3 regions of the Saccharopolyspora griseoalba genome follow, and region 1 is predicted to be linked to each of the others. Evidence: riboswitches for the same ligand, from Rfam matches in the RefSeq annotation. Region 1 holds a riboswitch; each other region holds the start of a gene.
The links. Region 1 has a riboswitch for cobalamin ahead of cobN (cobaltochelatase subunit CobN). Riboswitches for the same ligand answer to the same signal wherever they lie in the genome.
Positions count from the first base shown of each region.

Region 1 (5,708 bases):
GACCTGGTCGTCGAAGACGTAGGACTCGGCGAGCTTGGTGTACATCCAGTCGTCCACCACCCCGGCGGTGGCGTCGAAGCCGAAAAGGTAGTCCACAGTGGCCGCCAGCTCGAAGGCGCCCTTGTAGCCGTGCCGCTGCATCGCCGAGATCCACTTCGGGTTGACCACCCGGGCGCGGAACACCCGCTTGGTCTCCTCGCCGAGGCTGCGCGTCTTGACCGCGTGCGGCACCGCCGAGTCGCCGACGTAGGCCGCCGGGTTGTTCCCGGACAGCGAGCGCACCATGGCGACCATCCCGCCGTGGTACTGGAAGTAGTCGTCGGAGTCGGCGATGTCGTGCTCGCGGGTGTCGACGTTCTTGGCCGCCACCTGGATGCGCTTGAACGCCGTCTCCATGTCCCCGCGCGCCTCGCGCCCGTCGAGCCCCCGCCCGTAGGCGAACCCGCCCCAGGTCGCGTAGACCTCGGCGAGGTCGTCGTCGGTGCGCCAGTTGCGCGCGTCGATCAGCGGCAGCAGACCCGCGCCGTAGGCACCGGGCTTGGAGCCGAAGATGCGGGTGGAGGCTCGCCGTCCGTCGCCGTGCTCGCCCAGGTCGGCGCGGTAGTGCGCGGCGACGTGGTTGTCCTCGTCGGGCTCGTCGAGCTTGGCCACCGCCCGCACCGCGTCGTCGACGAGCGCGACCACGTGCGGGAAGGCGTCCCGGAAGAACCCCGAGATGCGCACCACCACGTCGATGCGCGGACGGCCCAGCTCGGCGACCGGCACGACCTCGAAACCGGTGACCCGGCGCGAGGCCTCGTCCCAGGTCGGGCGGCAGCCCAGCAGCCAGAGGATCTCGCCGAGGTCGTCGCCCTGGGTCCGCATCGCCGAGGTGCCCCACACCGTCAGGCCGACCGAGCTCGGGTACTCGCCGGTGTCGGCGACGTGCCTGCTGATCAGCGAGTCGGCCAGCGAGGCGCCCACCTCGAAGGCGTTGCGCGAGGGGATCGCCTTGGGGTCCACCGAGTAGAAGTTGCGGCCGGTCGGCAGCACCGAGATCAGCCCGCGGGTCGGTGAGCCGGACGGCCCGGCCGGGATGAAACCGCCGTCGAGCGCGTGCACGACGTGGGTGACCTCGTCGGTGGTGCGCGCCAGCCGCGGCACGACCTCCTCGCAGGCGAAGCGCAGCACCCGCACCACCGGGTCCACTCCGGAGCCCAGGACGTCCGCGGCCACCGCCTCCGCCCGGTCGGCCGACCAACCGGCCTCGGCCAGCGCCTCGACGAGCTCGCGGGCCAGCTCCTCCAGCAGGTCCACCGCGTCGGAGGCCGACGCCGACGGGCCCTCGACCAGATCGGTCAGCGCGGCCGGGACCTCGGCGCGCGCACCCGGGTCGGCCAGCAGCGCCTGCTCGTCGAGCCCGAAGTGCTCGGACAGCGCCGAGCGCAGGCCCGGCAGGGCGCCGACGGTGCCGCCGAAGACCTGGCGCGCCCGCAGGATCGCCAACACGTCGTTGACCAGCTCGTCCTCGCGCGGCGCGCGGCCGAGGATGTGCAGCCCGTCGCGGATCTGCACGTCCTTGATCTCGCAGAGGTAGCCGTCGATGTGCATCACGAAGTCGTCGAAGGACTCCTCGTCGGGTTGGTCCTCCTGGTGCAGGTCGTGGTGCAGCTCGGCGGAGGTGACCAGCTCCCAGATCTGGTTGCGCAGCGCCGGCTTCTTCTCCGGGTCCATGTCCGAGACCAGCGCGTACTCGTCGAGCAGCTGCTCCAGCTTGGCGATCTCGCCGTAGGAGTCGGCGCGGGCCATCGGCGGGATCATGTGGTCCACCACGACCGAGTGGCCGCGCCGCTTGGCCTGGGTGCCCTCGCCCGGGTCGTTGACGATGAACGGGTAGATCAGCGGCAGGTCGCCCAGCACGGCGTCCGGGGCGCAGTCGGCCGCCAGGCCCAGGCCCTTGCCCGGCAACCACTCCAGCGTGCCGTGCTTGCCCAGGTGGATGACCGCGTGCGCGCCGAACTCCTCGCCCAGCCACCGGTAGGCGGCCATGTACTGGTGCGACGGCGGCAGGTCCGGGTCGTGGTAGATCGCGATCGGGTTCTCGCCGAACCCGCGCGGCGGCTGGATGAGCAGCACGACGTTGCCGAAGCGCAGCGCGGCGACGTAGATCGAGCCCTCGTCGTCGACGTACAGGCCCCCGGGCGGCGCGCCCCAGTGCTCGGTCATCGACTCGCGCAGCTCGGCGGGCAGCGCGTCGAACCACTCGCGGTACCGGGTGGCGGGCACGCGGATGGCCGCCTCGGCCATCTGGTCCTCGGTCAGCCACTCCACGTCGTGCCCGCCGGCGGCGATCAGCCGGTGGATCAGGGTGTCGCCGTCCAGCCCGGAGACGTCCAGGCCGCCGAGGTCGTAGCCGGCCTCCTCCAGCGCGCGCAGCAGCACCACCGCCGAGGCCGGGGTGTCCAGGCCGACCGCGTTGCCCACCCGGGAGTGCTTGGTCGGGTACGACGAGAGCACCACGCCGAGGCGCTTCTGCTGGTTGTCGACGTGGCGCAACCGGGCCAGCGAGACCGCGGTGCCCGCGACGCGGGCGGCGCGCTCGGGATCGGCGACGTAGACCGGGATGCCGTCGGCGCCCTCCTCCTTGAAGGAGAACGGCACGCTGATCAACCTGCCGTCGAACTCCGGCACCGCGACCTGCATCGCGGCGTCCATCGGAGAGACCGTGTCGCTCTCGGCCCAGACCGCGCGGCTGGTGGTCAGGCACAGGCCCTGCAGCACCGGGACGTCCAGCTCGGCGAGCGCACCGGCGTCCCAGGAGTCCTCGTCACCACCGGCGCTGGCGTCGGCGGCCACGGCGCCCCCGGCGGCGAGCACGGTGGCCACCAGCGAGTCGCAGCCCGCCAGCAGCTCGCGCAGGCCGTCGGCGTCCGACAGGCTGCGCAGCGAGCCGCAGAACACCGGGACGGCGTTGGCCCCGGCCGCCTCGATCTGGTCGGCGAGCGTGTCGACGAAAGCGGTGTTGCCCGCCAGCGCGTGCGCCCGGTAGAAGATCACGCCCACGGTCGGCTTGGCCCGGTCGTGCGCGCGCTCGCCGTGCCTGCCGAACTCCGGGGTGGACTCCGGGGGCTCGAAGCCGGCACCGGTGAGCAGCACCGTGTCGGACAGGAAGTTGGCCAGCTGGGTGAGGTTGGCCGGGCCGCCCTCGACCAGGTAGGTCAGCGTCTCGGTGGCCACGCCCGCGGGCACCGTGGACAGCGCCATCAGCTCGGCGTCCGGGGTGGCCTCACCGCCCAGGGCGATGGTGGGCAGGCCCGCGGCCAGCACCGCGTCCAGGCCCTCCTCCCAGGCGCGGCGACCGCCCAGCAGCCGGACCACCACCACGTCGACGTCGCGCACCAGCTCGGGCACGTCCTCGGCCGCGACCCGGGACGGGTTGGCCACCCGGTAGTCGGCCTCGGCGGCGCGGGCCGCCAGCAGGTCGGTGTCCGCGGTGGACAGCAGCAGAACTCGGGTTTCGCGGGCAGGCTCGCTCACGCAGGATCCTCTCTCGGGGTGCGCGCCCCGGCGGGGTCATGGCGGCGAGGAGTCTCCTGGCTCCCGGATCCTCGCGGCTTCCCCGCCTTCCCGCCCGCCCGCTCGGGGCCGGGCGGTGGCCGGATGGGGTCCGCTCCCCGGTCACAGTGGCGCGACCGCCCCGGACTCGCACCGGGTTCCTCCACGTCACCGCCGATTGGCTTTCGGGGTGATCCTATCCGTCCTGCGATCTCCGACCACCCGCACGCGGATAAGGGGACGAACCCCACACGACACCGGTCGGCGGGATCGGCGGTTCGACCGGAGCTCGCCCCGGCGGCGGAGCGGACGTCTCGCCGGGCGGTTCCCGCCCGACCGCGGACGGCCCGCTCAGTAGCCGGCGGCGAGGTCGACCGGGGCCAGCAGGGGCTCGCCCGCGACCCAGCGGCGGACGTTCTCCTGCACCCGGCGCGCGAGCGCGGGCATCAGCAGCGACTGCGGGTTGGCCGTGTGCGGCGAGATCAGCGCGCGCGGGTGGGAGAACAGGCGGTGCCCGTCCGGCAGCGGTTCCGGGTCGGTGACGTCCAGGGCCGCGCCACCGATCTCGCCGGCGTCCAGGGCCGCGACCAGCGCGTCGGTGTCGACCAGCGACCCGCGCGCGATGTTGATCAACCAGGCGTCGGGCTTCATCGCCGCCAGCGCCCCGGCGTCGATGAGCTCGTCGGTCTGCGAGGTCGCGGGCGCGGCCACGACCACGAAGTCCGAGCCGGTCAGCACGCGCCGCACTCCCTCGGCGTCCTCGGCGGGCCAGGTGCGCTCGGCGCCGTCGACCGGCTTGCCGGAGCGGTTGACCGCCAGCACCGTCGCCCCGAACGGGCGCAGCATCTCGATCAGCGCCCGGCCGATGCCGCCCGCGCCGATGATGCCGACGGTGGACCCGGACAAGCTGCGCATCCCCTCCGGCCGCTGCCAGGAATCGGCGCGCGCCATCGCGGGGATCTGCCGCGCACCGGCCAGCATCAGCCCGAGGGCGTGCTCGGCGACGGTCTGCGCGTAGGTGCCCGCGGCGGAGGTGAACCGCACGCCCTCGCGCAGCACCCCGGCCGCCAGCCAGGACTCGACGCCCGCCGAGGGCAGCTGCACCCAGTCCAGCCCGGAGTGGTCGAGCTCGGGGAACCGGCCGGGCTCGGCGCCGAACCACACCAGCGCGGAGGCCTCCTCGGCCGCGGCGAGCTCAGCGCCCCCGGCCAGCACGGCGGATTCGAGCTCGGGCGGGGCGACGGGACCCACGTGGACCTTCAACGACTTCTCCATCTCGCTTTCCTCCGGGACAGCTGATCAGCGCGGCCGGCAGCTCACCGCTCGCCGAACCGCAGCGCCTTCCACTGCGCGTCGTCGCAGCTCAGCCAGCGCTGCAGCGATTCGGCGTCCGGCGGGGCGCTGTGGTCCTCGGTGCTGCGCAGGCTCTGCGCGGCAAGCACGTGGCCCAGCCGCAGGCACCGCACGTCGTCCTCCCCGCGCAGCACGCCGGAGAGGAACCCGGCGGCGAAGGCGTCCCCGGCACCGACCGGCTCGACCACGTCGACCTCCGGCGCGGGCACGACGACCCGCCGCTCGCCGAGCGCGTAGGCGGCATCGGCTCCGTCCTTGACCACCACCACGTCCGGCTGGTCGAGCAGTTCCCGCACCTCGTCGGCGGTCCGCACGCCCCACAGCGCGGCGGCCTCGTCGAGGCCGACGAAGACCACGTCGGCCATCCCGGCGAGCTCGCGCAGCACCGGGGCGGCCTCCCGCGCGCTCCACAGCGCGGGGCGGTGGTTGACGTCGAAGGAGATCCGCGCCGCGCGCTCGCGGGTCAGCAGGTGGCGGATCAACCGGTCGCAGCTCGCCGACAGCGCGGGGGTGATGCCGCTGATGTGCAGCAGGCGCGTCGCGTCGAGCTCGCTCGCGGGCAGGAAGTCCTCGTCCATCGTGGACGCCGCCGACCCGGCCCGGTAGTAGTGCACCCGCGTGCCCTCCGGCCTCGGGTCCTTGAAGTACACGGCGGTGGGCGCGTGCGGGTAGACGTCGACCAGGCCGGTGTCCACCCCGGCGGCTCCGATGGTCGAGGCCATGCGCCTGCCCAGCGGGTCGTCGCCCACGCGGCTCGCCCAGCGCACCCGGTGTCCGAGCGCGGCCAGGTGAACGGCCACGTTGGACTCCGCGCCGCCTGC
Region 1 covers NZ_JBHTCJ010000002.1:181,749-187,456, forward strand. The annotation lists gene cobN (cobaltochelatase subunit CobN) at 1-3,516, opposite strand, end outside; cobalamin riboswitch at 3,547-3,750, opposite strand; gene ACFQRI_RS04985 (D-isomer specific 2-hydroxyacid dehydrogenase family protein) at 3,886-4,809, opposite strand; gene ACFQRI_RS04990 (sugar kinase) at 4,851-5,708, opposite strand, start outside.

Region 2 (5,708 bases), on a different contig from region 1:
GTCACGCGAACTGTAGCGCCGTAGTTTGCCACCGGGTCGGGGTGTGGTCACCAGCCGATCGGGCTGAATCGCTGTCTGCGGAGCGTAGTTGGCGCGGTTGATCCGCTCGCGCGGTGCGCGACGCGGGCGCGATCGTTCCGCGGCGGCTTCGTGATCATTTCTCCCGGGCGGTCGCCGTGAATGATCGCTCCAGTCGTTCCCGCATCGCCGCGTTCCAATTCTTCCGGGGTCGCGCGGATTTTTCTCGGTCCCGTTCGCGCCGCTCCTGCCAGAATGTCGAATTTCCATTCGAGGGGGCGGCTCTCCCGGTCGGGTGAAGCGGATGATCGAGGCCCGATCGGCGGTGTCGCGCGCAGGTGACCCTGGCGAAGATCGAAGCAGGTGGGTGTGAGAATCTTGGTGTGGTCGTTCGGTGTTCCAACGGCGTCGCACCGTGATCTACCAGCATCGCCAGTCCGCGCGAGGGCGGACGGCCGGCCGGATAACGATCCAGGTTCGAAGCGCGATCAAGCCCGTAGATCGGCTCGCGGTCGAGGGCTCCGGTGCGGATGATTGGAACCGGGCCAAGTGGCTGACGGGACTCGTGAGGGCTGACCGCGTGGGGCGGCCCGCTCGATTTCCGGCCGAGACGAATTCGTGATGCGAAATGGCGCAACGGGCTGGGGTTGCGCTCCGTCTCCCAGGCGGATGACCGCACGGGAGAACTGACAAGGACGGGGGAGTCAGGATGTCCGCACCAGGGATCGGCAAGGAACCACACTTCTCGCTGCCCGACTTCGATTCGGTGGCCAAGCTGCCGAAGCCGATCAGGGCGCTGGTGTATCTGGTCGTCATGGCAGTGCTGACGGTGGCGTCGCTCGGGGCGCTCGCGGCCACCATCGCCGTCATCGGCCAGCTCTCCGGCGCCTTCGACATCTTCAGGCTGATCGGCTGAGCAATTCCGCGAGAGGGCCGGTGCACGACGGGTGCGCCGGCCCTCTTCTCATCGCGCGAACCGGCCGATGTCCTCGGCGATCTCGCGCGGGTGCTCGCCGTTGATCGCGTGCGAGGCCTCCGGGTGCTCGACGACCGCGCCGTTGACCAGAGCAGATCTCGCGGTGCGCAGGGCGGTTTCCGGATCGTGCACGACCGAGCGTCCCGCGATCAGGGCCAGCACCGGCATCCGCAGCCCGCGCAGCGCTTCCGGGGCGATCCGGGTGGGCTGGGGGAGCTCCATCGAGTAGTTGCGCATCCCGGCCTCGATCATGTCCGCGACCGGGACGTCCCGGACCGGTGCGCCACCCGCGGTGTAGGAGTTGAAGGAGTCCCGCCAGGACTTCGGCTGTCACGGCACCGAGGCGGGGATCGCGCGGAACGCGGTCCAGGCCGGGATCGAGTCGAAGGTGTGCACCGGATCGATCAAGGTCGGCGTGGCGACGCGCTGCGGCCGGTGGATCGCCAGGTTGGCCGCCGTCCACCCGCCGATCGACAACCCGATCACGTGGAACCGCTCCTGCGGGAGCTCCTCCAGCACCTGGTCGAGCCAAGCGGCCTGGTCGGCGTCGTCGGTGATCGGGACCTCCTGCACGCTGCGGCCGAGTTCGCCGAGCAGGTCGACGGCGTAGACGTCGCCGACGCGCAGCAGCGAGGGCAGGTTGTCGGCCCACACCGGTGATGCCGAAGCGCGGTCGGGCAGCAGCACCAGCGGTTCGCCGCCGGCGCCCGCGGAGCGGTAGACGCGCACGAAGCCGAAGGCCGTGCGCACGTCGCGCACCTCGGAGGCGGCCGGCAGCTCGCGCATGGCCGCGGCGTAGGCCGCTTCGAACTCCGCGTGCCCGGCGGCGCTCTTCCAGTGCCCGACCGGCGCGGGCGCGCGGAGCGCGAACGCCGCGACGAGCGCGGCGACCCCCGCGATGATCGTGATCCCCAGCACCCGGCGGCGACGCCCGCCGCTTCCACCGTCCGCCATCCTCGCCCCGGCAAGCCGACGCCGCCGACGATAGCGCGGTCGGGGAGGTCGCGGCCGGTGTCCGTTCGAGCTCGGAGTTCTCACTCGATCGTGTGATACGTTCGAATTGCCAGTCACGAGCTCGCTCATTTCGCGAGCAGGGAATCCGGTGCGAATCCGGAACTGACGCGCAGCGGTGTGGGTGACGGCGGAACTCGAAGCCACTGGGGCTCGAAGCCCTGGGAAGGCGTTCCGCCCGGTTGAACCCGAGTCCGAAGACCTGCTGGCACCCGGTGCGACCGGGTTTGTCTTGGCAACTGGGCTTCGCGGAACAGAGCCCTGACGCAAAAGGAACGCAATTGCGCTTCGCAGCAGCACTGCACAGCATCGCCGTCCTGGTCCTGCTGGCCGGGTGCGGGACCGGCGCCGCCCCGCAGGAGCAGCGGTCCGCCCCCGGGTTCCCGCGCGCGGTGGACAACTGCGGGCAGCGCACCGAGGTCCAGGCCCCGCCGCGTCGAGTGGTCTCGCTCGACCAGGGCAGCACCGAGATCTTGCTGGCGCTCGGCCTCGCCGACCGCATCGCCGGCACCGCGACCTGGACCGACCCGCTGCCCGCCGACCTCGCGGCGGCCAACGAGGGGGTTCCCCGGTTGGCCGACAACACGCCCTCCTACGAGTCGGTGCTCGCCGCCGAACCCGAGCTGGTCACCGCCTCCTTCGAGGCCACCCTGGGCACCGGTGGCGTCGCCACGCGGGAGCAGTTCGCCGAGCTGGGCGTGCCGACCTACCTGTCGCCGTCGGACTGCTCGAAGGACAACAGCGGACCGGGCGACGGGCGCCGCGACGCCCCGCTGACCATGCGGTCGATCTTCACCGAGGTGCGCGATCTCGCGCGGATGTTCGGCGTCGAGGACCGCGGCGAGCGGTTGGTCGCCGAGCTGCGGGGCCGGATGGACCGCGCCACCGGCGACCTGCGCGCCTCGGACGCCTCGATCGCCTACTGGTTCGCCAACTCCGAATCGCCCTACCTGGCCGGGTGCTGCGGCGCGCCCGGCATCATCACCGCCGAGGTCGGCGCCCGCAACGCCTTCGCCGACACCCGCGCCGAGTGGCCGCAGATCAACTGGGAGGTGCTGGCCGAACGCGATCCGGACGTGCTCGTGCTCGGCGACCTGACCCGCGACCGGGAGACCGCCGAGTCCGCCCGGGCCAAGATCGGGTTCCTGGAGTCGCACCCGGTCACCCGCAACATGACCGCGGTCCGCGAGAAGCGCTACGTGCTGCTGAGCGGGCAGGCGATGAACCCCACCATCCGCACGGTCGCCGGCGTGGAGAAGGTGGCCGCCAAGCTGCGCGAGTTCGGGATGGCGGGGTGAGCCGCCCCGCGCTACCCCTGCTGGTGGTCGCCGGCAGCGCGCTGCTGCTCGCCTCGATCTCCGCGGCGATCACCATCGGCCCCGCGCACATCCGATTCGGCGACGTCTGGGCGGTGGTCGCCGACCGCATCGGGCTCGGCGCCTCGGACCTCTCGCTGATCCGCGAGGGCATCGTGTGGAACCTGCGCCTGCCGCGCACCCTGCTGGCGGCGGTGTGCGGCGCGGGGCTGGCGGTGTGCGGGGCGATCATGCAGTCGCTGCTGCGCAACCCGCTGGCCGATCCGTTCGTGCTGGGGGTGTCCTCGGGCGCTTCGACCGGTGCGGTGGTGGTCGTGGTGCTCGGCGTGGGCGGCGGCGTGATCTCGCTGTCGGCGGGCGCGTTCGTCGGAGCGCTGGTGTCGTTCGGGTGCGTGCTGTGGCTCAGCCACGTGCTCGGCGGCACCACCGACCGCGTGGTGCTCTCCGGCGTGGCGGCGATGCAGCTCTTCTCGGCGCTGACCTCGTTCATCGTGCTCATCTCGGCCGACGCCAACACCACCCGCGCGGTGCTGTTCTGGCTGCTGGGCTCGCTGAGCAACGCGGGCTGGCCGGAGGCGCTGCTGTGCGCGGCGACGCTGGTGGTGGTGCTGCTGGTGTGCGGGGGGCACGCCCGCGCGCTGGACGCCTTCGCCTTCGGCGAGGACGCCGCCGCGGCCCTCGGCGTGCCGGTCACCCGCACCCGCCTGGTGCTGCTGTGCATCACCGCGCTGCTCACCGCCGTGCTGGTGAGCTCGGCCGGCGCGATCGGCTTCGTCGGCCTGGTCCTCCCGCACGCCACCCGAGCTCTCGTCGGACCCGGCCACGCCCGGCTGCTCCCGCTGACCGCGCTGGCCGGGGCGGTTTTCCTGGTGTGGGTCGACACGCTGAGCCGCACGGTGCTCGCCCCGCAGGAGGTCCCGGTCGGGGTGGTCACCGCGCTGCTCGGCGTTCCCGCGTTCGTGCTGATCCTCTACCGCGCCAGGGAGCCCCGATGAGCGAGGAAGGCCTCTCCGCGCAGCGGGTGTCGCGCGACCTCGGCGGGCGGCCGGTGGTCGACGGGGTCACCATCAGCCCGCGCGAGGGCGAGACGGTCGGCCTGCTCGGACCCAACGGCTCGGGCAAGTCGACGCTGCTGCGCCTGCTGGCCGGGCTGCTGCGGCCCAGCTCCGGCGTGATCACGCTGGACGGGCGCGCCCTGGCCGAGTTCGAGCGGCGCGCGCTGGCCCGCCGGATCGCGGTGGTCGAGCAGCACTCCGACACGCAGGTGCCGCTCACCGTGCGGGACGTGGTGCGCCTCGGCCGGATCCCGCACCGCCGCTCCTGGCAGGCCCCCACCGCCGCGGACGCGGAAGCTGTCCGCGCGGCCATGCGGCGCACCGGGCTGACCGACAAGGCCGACCAGCGATGGCAGACCCTCTCCGGCGGGGAGCGCCAGCGCGTCCAGATCGCCAGGGCGCTGGCCCAGCAACCCCGGGAGCTCCTCCTGGACGAGCCCACCAACCACCTGGACGTCCAGCACCAGCTCGATCTGATGTCGCTGCTGGTCGAGCTGCCGGTCACCACCGTGGTGGCCCTCCACGACCTCAATCACGCCGCGATGTTCTGCGACCGGGTCGTGCTGCTGCAGCGCGGCGAGGTCCTGGCCTCCGGAACCCCGGCCGAAGTCCTCACCGAACCGCTCATCGAGCAGGCCTACGCCGTCCGCACCGAGATCACCCGCACCCCGGAGGGCCACCCGCACATCCGCTTCATACCCACCCGAACCCGGTCGAGGTCCGACAGCAGTTTGGCCTGAAACCGCACGCGCTCGGGGCGTGCGGTTCCAGGCCAAACCGCGAGTGGTCAGCGGTTCGCGAGGCGGGATTCCAGGGTTGCGATCCCGGCCTTGCAGTCCTTGGCCACGCGGCGGTGGTGCGCGTAGCGGTTGAGGAGGGTGAGGGGCTCGGCGGTGCCCGGTTCCTCGTCTCCCGGCCGCGGCCCGCTGTCGCCGGCCAGCACGTGCAGGACCTCGCCGTGAACGGCGCCGCTGCGGTACCAGCGCTCCCAGCGCTCGAAGTCCGGGCTGTGCCGGTGGCCCAGCACGTGCGCCGGCTCGCCCCGGCCGTCGAGCGCGGCTCCGTCGCGGGGCCACAGCTCGATCTCGGAGCCCTGCCCGGGGTCGGGCCAGCGCTTCGCGGTGACCACGCCGACGTGCGGATCGTCCTCGCCGGCAGGGCGCACCAGCAGGGCGTCCTCGGCGTGCGTGCGCGCGGGCAGGACGCGCACCTGCCGGACGGCGGTGAGCGTGACCAGGGCTCGCGGGACCCACCACCAGTTCTCCCGGCGGCTGATCAGGGTGTCCGCGCGCAACCGGGTCGGCGGGTGCTTGGCGGCTTCCTGCGGCAGCA
Region 2 covers NZ_JBHTCJ010000005.1:173,377-179,084, reverse strand. The annotation lists gene ACFQRI_RS11990 (hypothetical protein) at 728-934, shown strand; gene ACFQRI_RS11985 (alpha/beta fold hydrolase) at 983-1,246, opposite strand; gene ACFQRI_RS11980 (alpha/beta fold hydrolase) at 1,325-1,948, opposite strand; cobalamin riboswitch at 2,042-2,229, shown strand; gene ACFQRI_RS11975 (ABC transporter substrate-binding protein) at 2,287-3,303, shown strand; gene ACFQRI_RS11970 (FecCD family ABC transporter permease) at 3,300-4,316, shown strand; gene ACFQRI_RS11965 (ABC transporter ATP-binding protein) at 4,313-5,116, shown strand; gene ACFQRI_RS11960 (hypothetical protein) at 5,164-5,708, opposite strand, start outside.
Region 2: it holds a riboswitch for cobalamin, as region 1 does, so the genes downstream of both, ACFQRI_RS11975 (ABC transporter substrate-binding protein) here and cobN (cobaltochelatase subunit CobN) in region 1, are expected to answer to the same signal.

Region 3 (5,708 bases), on a different contig from region 1:
CCGACGGTCTGCCGGCCTCGCGAGGGCGTGAACCGAGATGGCGAAATTCCTCGGCACGCGGCGAAATTTCACTTCACCGTTGAAGCTTTCGCCCGGTCCGCGAAAAATGCGGAGCGACCAGATTACGACTGCGTTTTGGGAAGGTCAACGCCGCTCGGCCGAGAAGCGTTGCGGCGCGGTGGAAAATCACCCGAGCGCGCTGGTCTTCACTGGTAGGGTGAAATTCGGTGAAATTCGACCGGTGCGGTTGAAGGAGCGGCGAGATGGCGCGACCGGAAGCGCTCGGCGGGACCGCGGAGCTCGGTTCGCGGCTGCGCGAGCTGCGCGAGGAGCGGCGGTTGACCCAGAGCGAGCTCGGAAGGGCGCTCGGGGTGGCGGTTTCGAGCATCTCCTCCTGGGAGGGCGGGGTGAAGATCCCGACGATGCGCAGGCTCGCCGACTACGCCACCTACTTCGCCGCGGACGCCGACGCCCGGCTGCCCGAGCTCGATTCGCTGTCGGCCGAGCAGCGCTCCGAGCGCAACCGGCTCAAGCGCGAGCTGGAGCGGCTGCGCGCGGCCGGGAAGGACCCGGTGCCAGCGGGTTCGGGGGCGCTGGACTTCTGGCGGTTCCGCGACGAGGGACCGGTGCGCATCGTGACGGGGGAGCTGTCGGCCGAGTCGATGTCGCCCGCGGCCTCGGTGGAGCAGCTCAACTACGTCGGCCTGACCGCGCACTCGGACCTGGACGCCGCCGTGGAGCTGTTCGGCCACGTGCGCGCGCTGAACCCGGGCTCGGACGTGGGCATCCAGCTGGCCCGCAAGCTGGCGGACGACGACCTGCGCGCGCATCTGGTGTTCCTGGGCAGCGGTCTGATCAACCCGTGGGTGGGGGCGTTGACCGCGGAGTGGCCGGTGCGCCAGGTCGGTGACGACTCGGTGCCGGACGGGGAGGTCTTCGAACTCGCCGGGGAGCCGCCGCGGCGGCTCAAGCCGGTGTTCCGCCACGGGCTGCTGATCGAGGACGTCGGGATGCTCGTCCGGATCCCGAACCCGAACAACATCCGGCGCACCTTGACCATCTGCAGCGGGGTGTTCACCCGCGGCGGGTTCGGCGCCGTGCGGTCGCTGACCGATCCGAAGATCCGCGCGCGCAACCACGAGTACGTGACCGGGCGGTTCGGCGAGGCGGCGAACTTCGGGCTGTTGATGCGGGTGCCGGTGATCAACCACGCCACCGGGACGCCGGATCTGCAGAACCCCGCGACCCGCCTGCACGAGTGGCACCCGGCGACCTAGGAGCTGCGCGGAAACGCTCCGCTCGGCGTGCCAGCGGCGGAACCCGGGCACCTCCTGATGTCTGGGACATCGGCGCGTCGCATGCCCGAGCAGCGCCGAGGAGGCGCCTCGGATGCCCGCATCACCGGGGGAACGCTCTTCCGACCGGCTCATGGTCGGGGCGGTGCTGACGAGCTCGGGGGCGTTGATCGACTTCGCCGAGCGGCTTCCTAGACTTGGCGCGATCGGTCGCCGGGTCGTGACGAGGGAGCAGCTTTGCGGACAGAGCGCGTGCACATCGCCGAGTCGGCGTGGGTCGCCTCCACGGCCCGGGTCGGCGAACCGTTCCGGCCGGGTCGCTCGTGGGACCGGCTCGACCGGCCCGCCGCGGTCGGCGAGCGCTGCGAGATCGCGCACTTCAGCCTGATCGGCGAGGAGTCGCAGCTGGGCGCCGACTGCACGCTGGACGCCTACTGCTGGATCGAGGACGGCGCCAGCGTCGGCGACCGCGTGGTGCTCACCCACCGCGCTTCGGTCGGCGCCAACGCCGTGATCGGCGACGGCTGCGCCATCAGCGCCGCCACCATCGCCGCGCGCAGCCGGATCGGCGATGGCTGCCAGGTCTACGGCGACCTGGTGCACCGCAGGCTCGACCCGGGCGCGCCGCTGGAGCAGGACGCCGCCCCGGTGCTTGAGGACCGCGTGTTCGTCGGTTGGGGCGCGAAGGTCGTCGGCGGGGTCACCATCGGCCGCGGCAGCTACGTCTGCGCCGGGGCCACCGTCACCAAGGACGTCGCACCCGGCATGATCGTCACCGGCGTCAACGAGATCCGCGAGCCCGACACCTGGACCGGTGCGCTGGCCGGGTCCGCGTTCTTCGCCCAGCCCGCCGAGCCGGTCCAGCGGCCCGCGCCCGCCGAAGCCGCGCCGGAACCCGAGCCGCAGCCGGTGGAGCCCGAACCCGCCGCCGAGGCGGGCTCGAGCAGGCCGGAGCACACCGCGGACACCGGGGTCATCGAGCTGCCCAAGACCTCGGCCGCCGCCGCGAGGGCGCGCGAGCGCAGTCGCCTCGAGGACTGATCCCCCGCGCGCTCGTCGGTGGGTGTGTCTACCGTCGCTGCTGGAAGCGACGAAGGGGGAACGTCATGCCGGAGCTGAACGAGGCACAACCCGAGGGCACGCCGACCTGGATCGACCTGGGGATTCCGGACCTGGACCGGGCGACCGGCTTCTACGGCGCGGTGTTCGGCTGGGAGTTCACCAGGGGCGACGCCGACACCGGCCACTACACGATGTGCTTGCTGCGCGACAAGCCGGTCGCCGCGCTGATGCAGAACGTCGACGCCGATCCGGTCGCCTACTGGTGGAACCTCTACTTCGCGGTGGACGACTGCGAGGCCACCGCGAACCGGGCCAAGGCCGCCGGGGCCGAGCTGCTGCAGGAACCCATGCAGGTGATGGAGCACGGGAAGATGGCCGTGCTCCGCGACCCCACCGGCGGGCACTTCTCGCTCTGGCAGGCGGGCCAGCACATCGGCTCGCAGATCGTCAACGAGCCCAACAGCCTGCTGCGCAACGACCTGGTCACCCCGCAGCCGGGCCCGGCTCGGGACTTCTACTCCGAGGTCTTCGGCTTCACCCTGGACGGTGATTCGCAGCTCGAGGGTGCCGACTTCACCTTCCTGCGGCGCCCGGACGGTCACGAGATCGGTGGAATCCTCGGCGACCCGTCGGCGGAGAAGTCGGAGTGGGGCGTGCTGTTCGCCGTCACCGACGCCGATGCCGCGGTCGCCCGCATCCGCGAGGCCGGTGGGAGCGCGGACGACGCCTTCGACATGGAGTACGGGCGGCTGGCCAACGCGCGCGACCCGTTCGGCACTCCGTTCAGCATCGGGTCCAACCCGCACATCACGTGATCGAGATCGCCGGTGCTCGGGGCTGTTCGGCCGAGTCCTCCCGGGTTAGCCTGACGTTGCCGGTGGTTCACCGCTCGCACGCGCTGCGGGCGGTGAGGCAAGAGGGAACCTGGTGCGAGTCCAGGACTGCCCCGCAGCGGTGAGTGGGAACGAAAGCCGTCATCAGCACTGGACGCAGGTCCGGGAAGCGACGGCCGGTAGGAATCCCGGCTCCGGCCGGGCGCGCCCGCGAGTCCGAAGACCTGCCACCGGTACGCGCACCGCCGGTGCGCGTGGTCCGAGGTCTCGCGGGAGGACCTGGCGGACGTTCCAGCGGCCGTGGTCGTCGCTGGTCCGCGCCCTCGCGAAGCCTCGGTGGACGTCTAGCTCGCGAGGAGAGAGCGTTGACATTCATCGGATCCACCGTGCTCGGATTTCCCCGGATCGGCCCGAACCGGGAGCTCAAGCGGGCGCTGGAGAACTACTGGGCGGGTCGCTGCGACGAGAGCGAGCTGCGGTCGGTGGCGCGCCGGCTGCGCGCGGGCACCTGGCGCGATCTCGCCGCGGCCGGGCTCGACTCGATCCCGGGGAACACCTTCTCGTTCTACGACCAGGTGCTCGACGCGGCCTTCACCTTCGGCGCCGTGCCGCCCCGGCACGCCGAGCTGGGCCTGAGCGCGCTGGACACCTACTTCGCCATGGCCCGCGGCACGGCCAGCGCGCCGCCGCTGGAGATGACGAAGTGGTTCGACACCAACTACCACTACCTGGTTCCCGAGATCGGCCCGGACACCCGGTTCGAGCTCGCCGACCGCACGCCGGTCGACGACTTCCGGGAAGCCCGCAAGCTCGGAGTTGAGACCCGGCCGGTGCTCGTCGGGCCGTTGACCTTCCTGCTGCTCGCCAAGTCGGCCGAGGGCGCGCCGGAGTCCTTCCGGCCGCTGGACAAGCTGCCCGAGCTGCTCGACGCCTACGCGCGGCTGCTCGCCGAGCTGCGCGAGGCCGGGGCCGAATGGGTCCAGCTGGACGAGCCAGCTCTGGCCGTCGACCGCACGGCCGAGGAGCTGGAGGTGCTGCGCAACGCCTACCGCCGGCTCGGCGATCGCGCTGACCGGCCGGAGCTGCTGGTCGCGGGTTACTTCGGCGAGCTGGGTGAGGCGCTGCCGGTGCTGGCCGACTCGCCGGTCGAGGCGATCGCCGTGGACCTCGTCGCCGGCCCGGGTGCGCTGGACCGGTTGCCCGGGTTGCGCGGGATGCGGGACAAGACCCTCGTCGCGGGGCTGGTCGACGGTCGCAACGTGTGGCGCACCGATCTGGACCGCGCGCTGACCACCGCGGCCACCCTGCTCGGCATGGCCGGGGAGGTCGCCGTGGGCACCTCGTGCTCGCTGCTGCACGTGCCCTACGACGTCGACGCGGAAACCGACCTGGATCCCCAGGTGCGGGAGTGGTTGGCGTTCGCGCGGCAGAAGGTCGGCGAGGTCGTGCTGCTCGGCCGCGCGCTGCGCGAGGGCCGGGAGGGCGTGCGCGCCGAGCTCGATCGCGCGCGGTCGGCGGTGGCCTCGCGGACGGGTGCGAGCCGGGACCAGCGGGTGCGGGCGCGGGTGGCGTCGTTGCGCCCGGAGCACGCGCGGCGCGGCGACTACCGGCAGCGGTCCGCCGCCCAGCAGCGGTCGTTGCGGCTGCCGCCGCTGCCGACCACCACGATCGGGTCATTCCCGCAGACCACCGACGTGCGCAAGGCGCGCGCCGCGCTGCGCGCCGGGCGCATCGAGCCGGACGAGTACCGGCAGCGGATGCGCGAGGAGATCGAGCGCGTGGTGCGCCTGCAGGAGAAGCTCGGGCTGGACGTGCTGGTGCACGGCGAACCCGAGCGCAGCGACATGGTCCAGTTCTTCGCCGAGCAGCTGGCCGGGTTCGCCACGACCGACCACGGCTGGGTGCAGTCCTACGGTTCGCGCTGCGTGCGGCCGCCGGTGCTGCACGGCGACGTGCACCGGCCGGAGCCGATGACCGTCGAGTGGGCCAGGTACGCCCAGCGGCTGACCGACAAGCCGCTCAAGGGCATGCTCACCGGGCCGGTGACGATGCTGTCCTGGTCGTTCGTCCGCGATGATCAGCCGGTCGACGAGACCGCCCGGCAGGTGGCGCTGGCCATCCGCGACGAAGTGCGCGATCTGGAGGCGTCGGGCATCCGCGCGGTGCAGGTCGACGAGCCGGCGCTGCGCGAGCTGCTGCCGCTGCGCGCGGCCGACCGGCCCGCCTACCTGGAGTGGGCGGTGGCGTCCTTCCGGCTGGCGACCTCGGGCGTCTCCGACGGCACGCAGATCCACACGCACCTGTGCTACTCCGAGTTCGGCGACGTCATCGACGCGATCGTGGCCCTCGACGCGGACGTCACCAGCATCGAGGCCGCCCGGTCGCGGATGGAGGTGCTCGACGACCTCAACGCGGTCGGCTACGCGCGGGGTGTCGGGCCGGGCGTCTACGACATCCACTCGCCGCGCGTGCCAGGCGCCGACGAGGTCGCCGACCTGCTGCGGGCGGCGCTGGCAGC
Region 3 covers NZ_JBHTCJ010000007.1:181,104-186,811, forward strand. The annotation lists gene ACFQRI_RS15515 (helix-turn-helix domain-containing protein) at 264-1,277, shown strand; gene ACFQRI_RS15520 (DapH/DapD/GlmU-related protein) at 1,533-2,336, shown strand; gene ACFQRI_RS15525 (VOC family protein) at 2,402-3,172, shown strand; cobalamin riboswitch at 3,219-3,436, shown strand; gene metE (5-methyltetrahydropteroyltriglutamate--homocysteine S-methyltransferase) at 3,556-5,708, shown strand, end outside.
Region 3: it holds a riboswitch for cobalamin, as region 1 does, so the genes downstream of both, metE (5-methyltetrahydropteroyltriglutamate--homocysteine S-methyltransferase) here and cobN (cobaltochelatase subunit CobN) in region 1, are expected to answer to the same signal.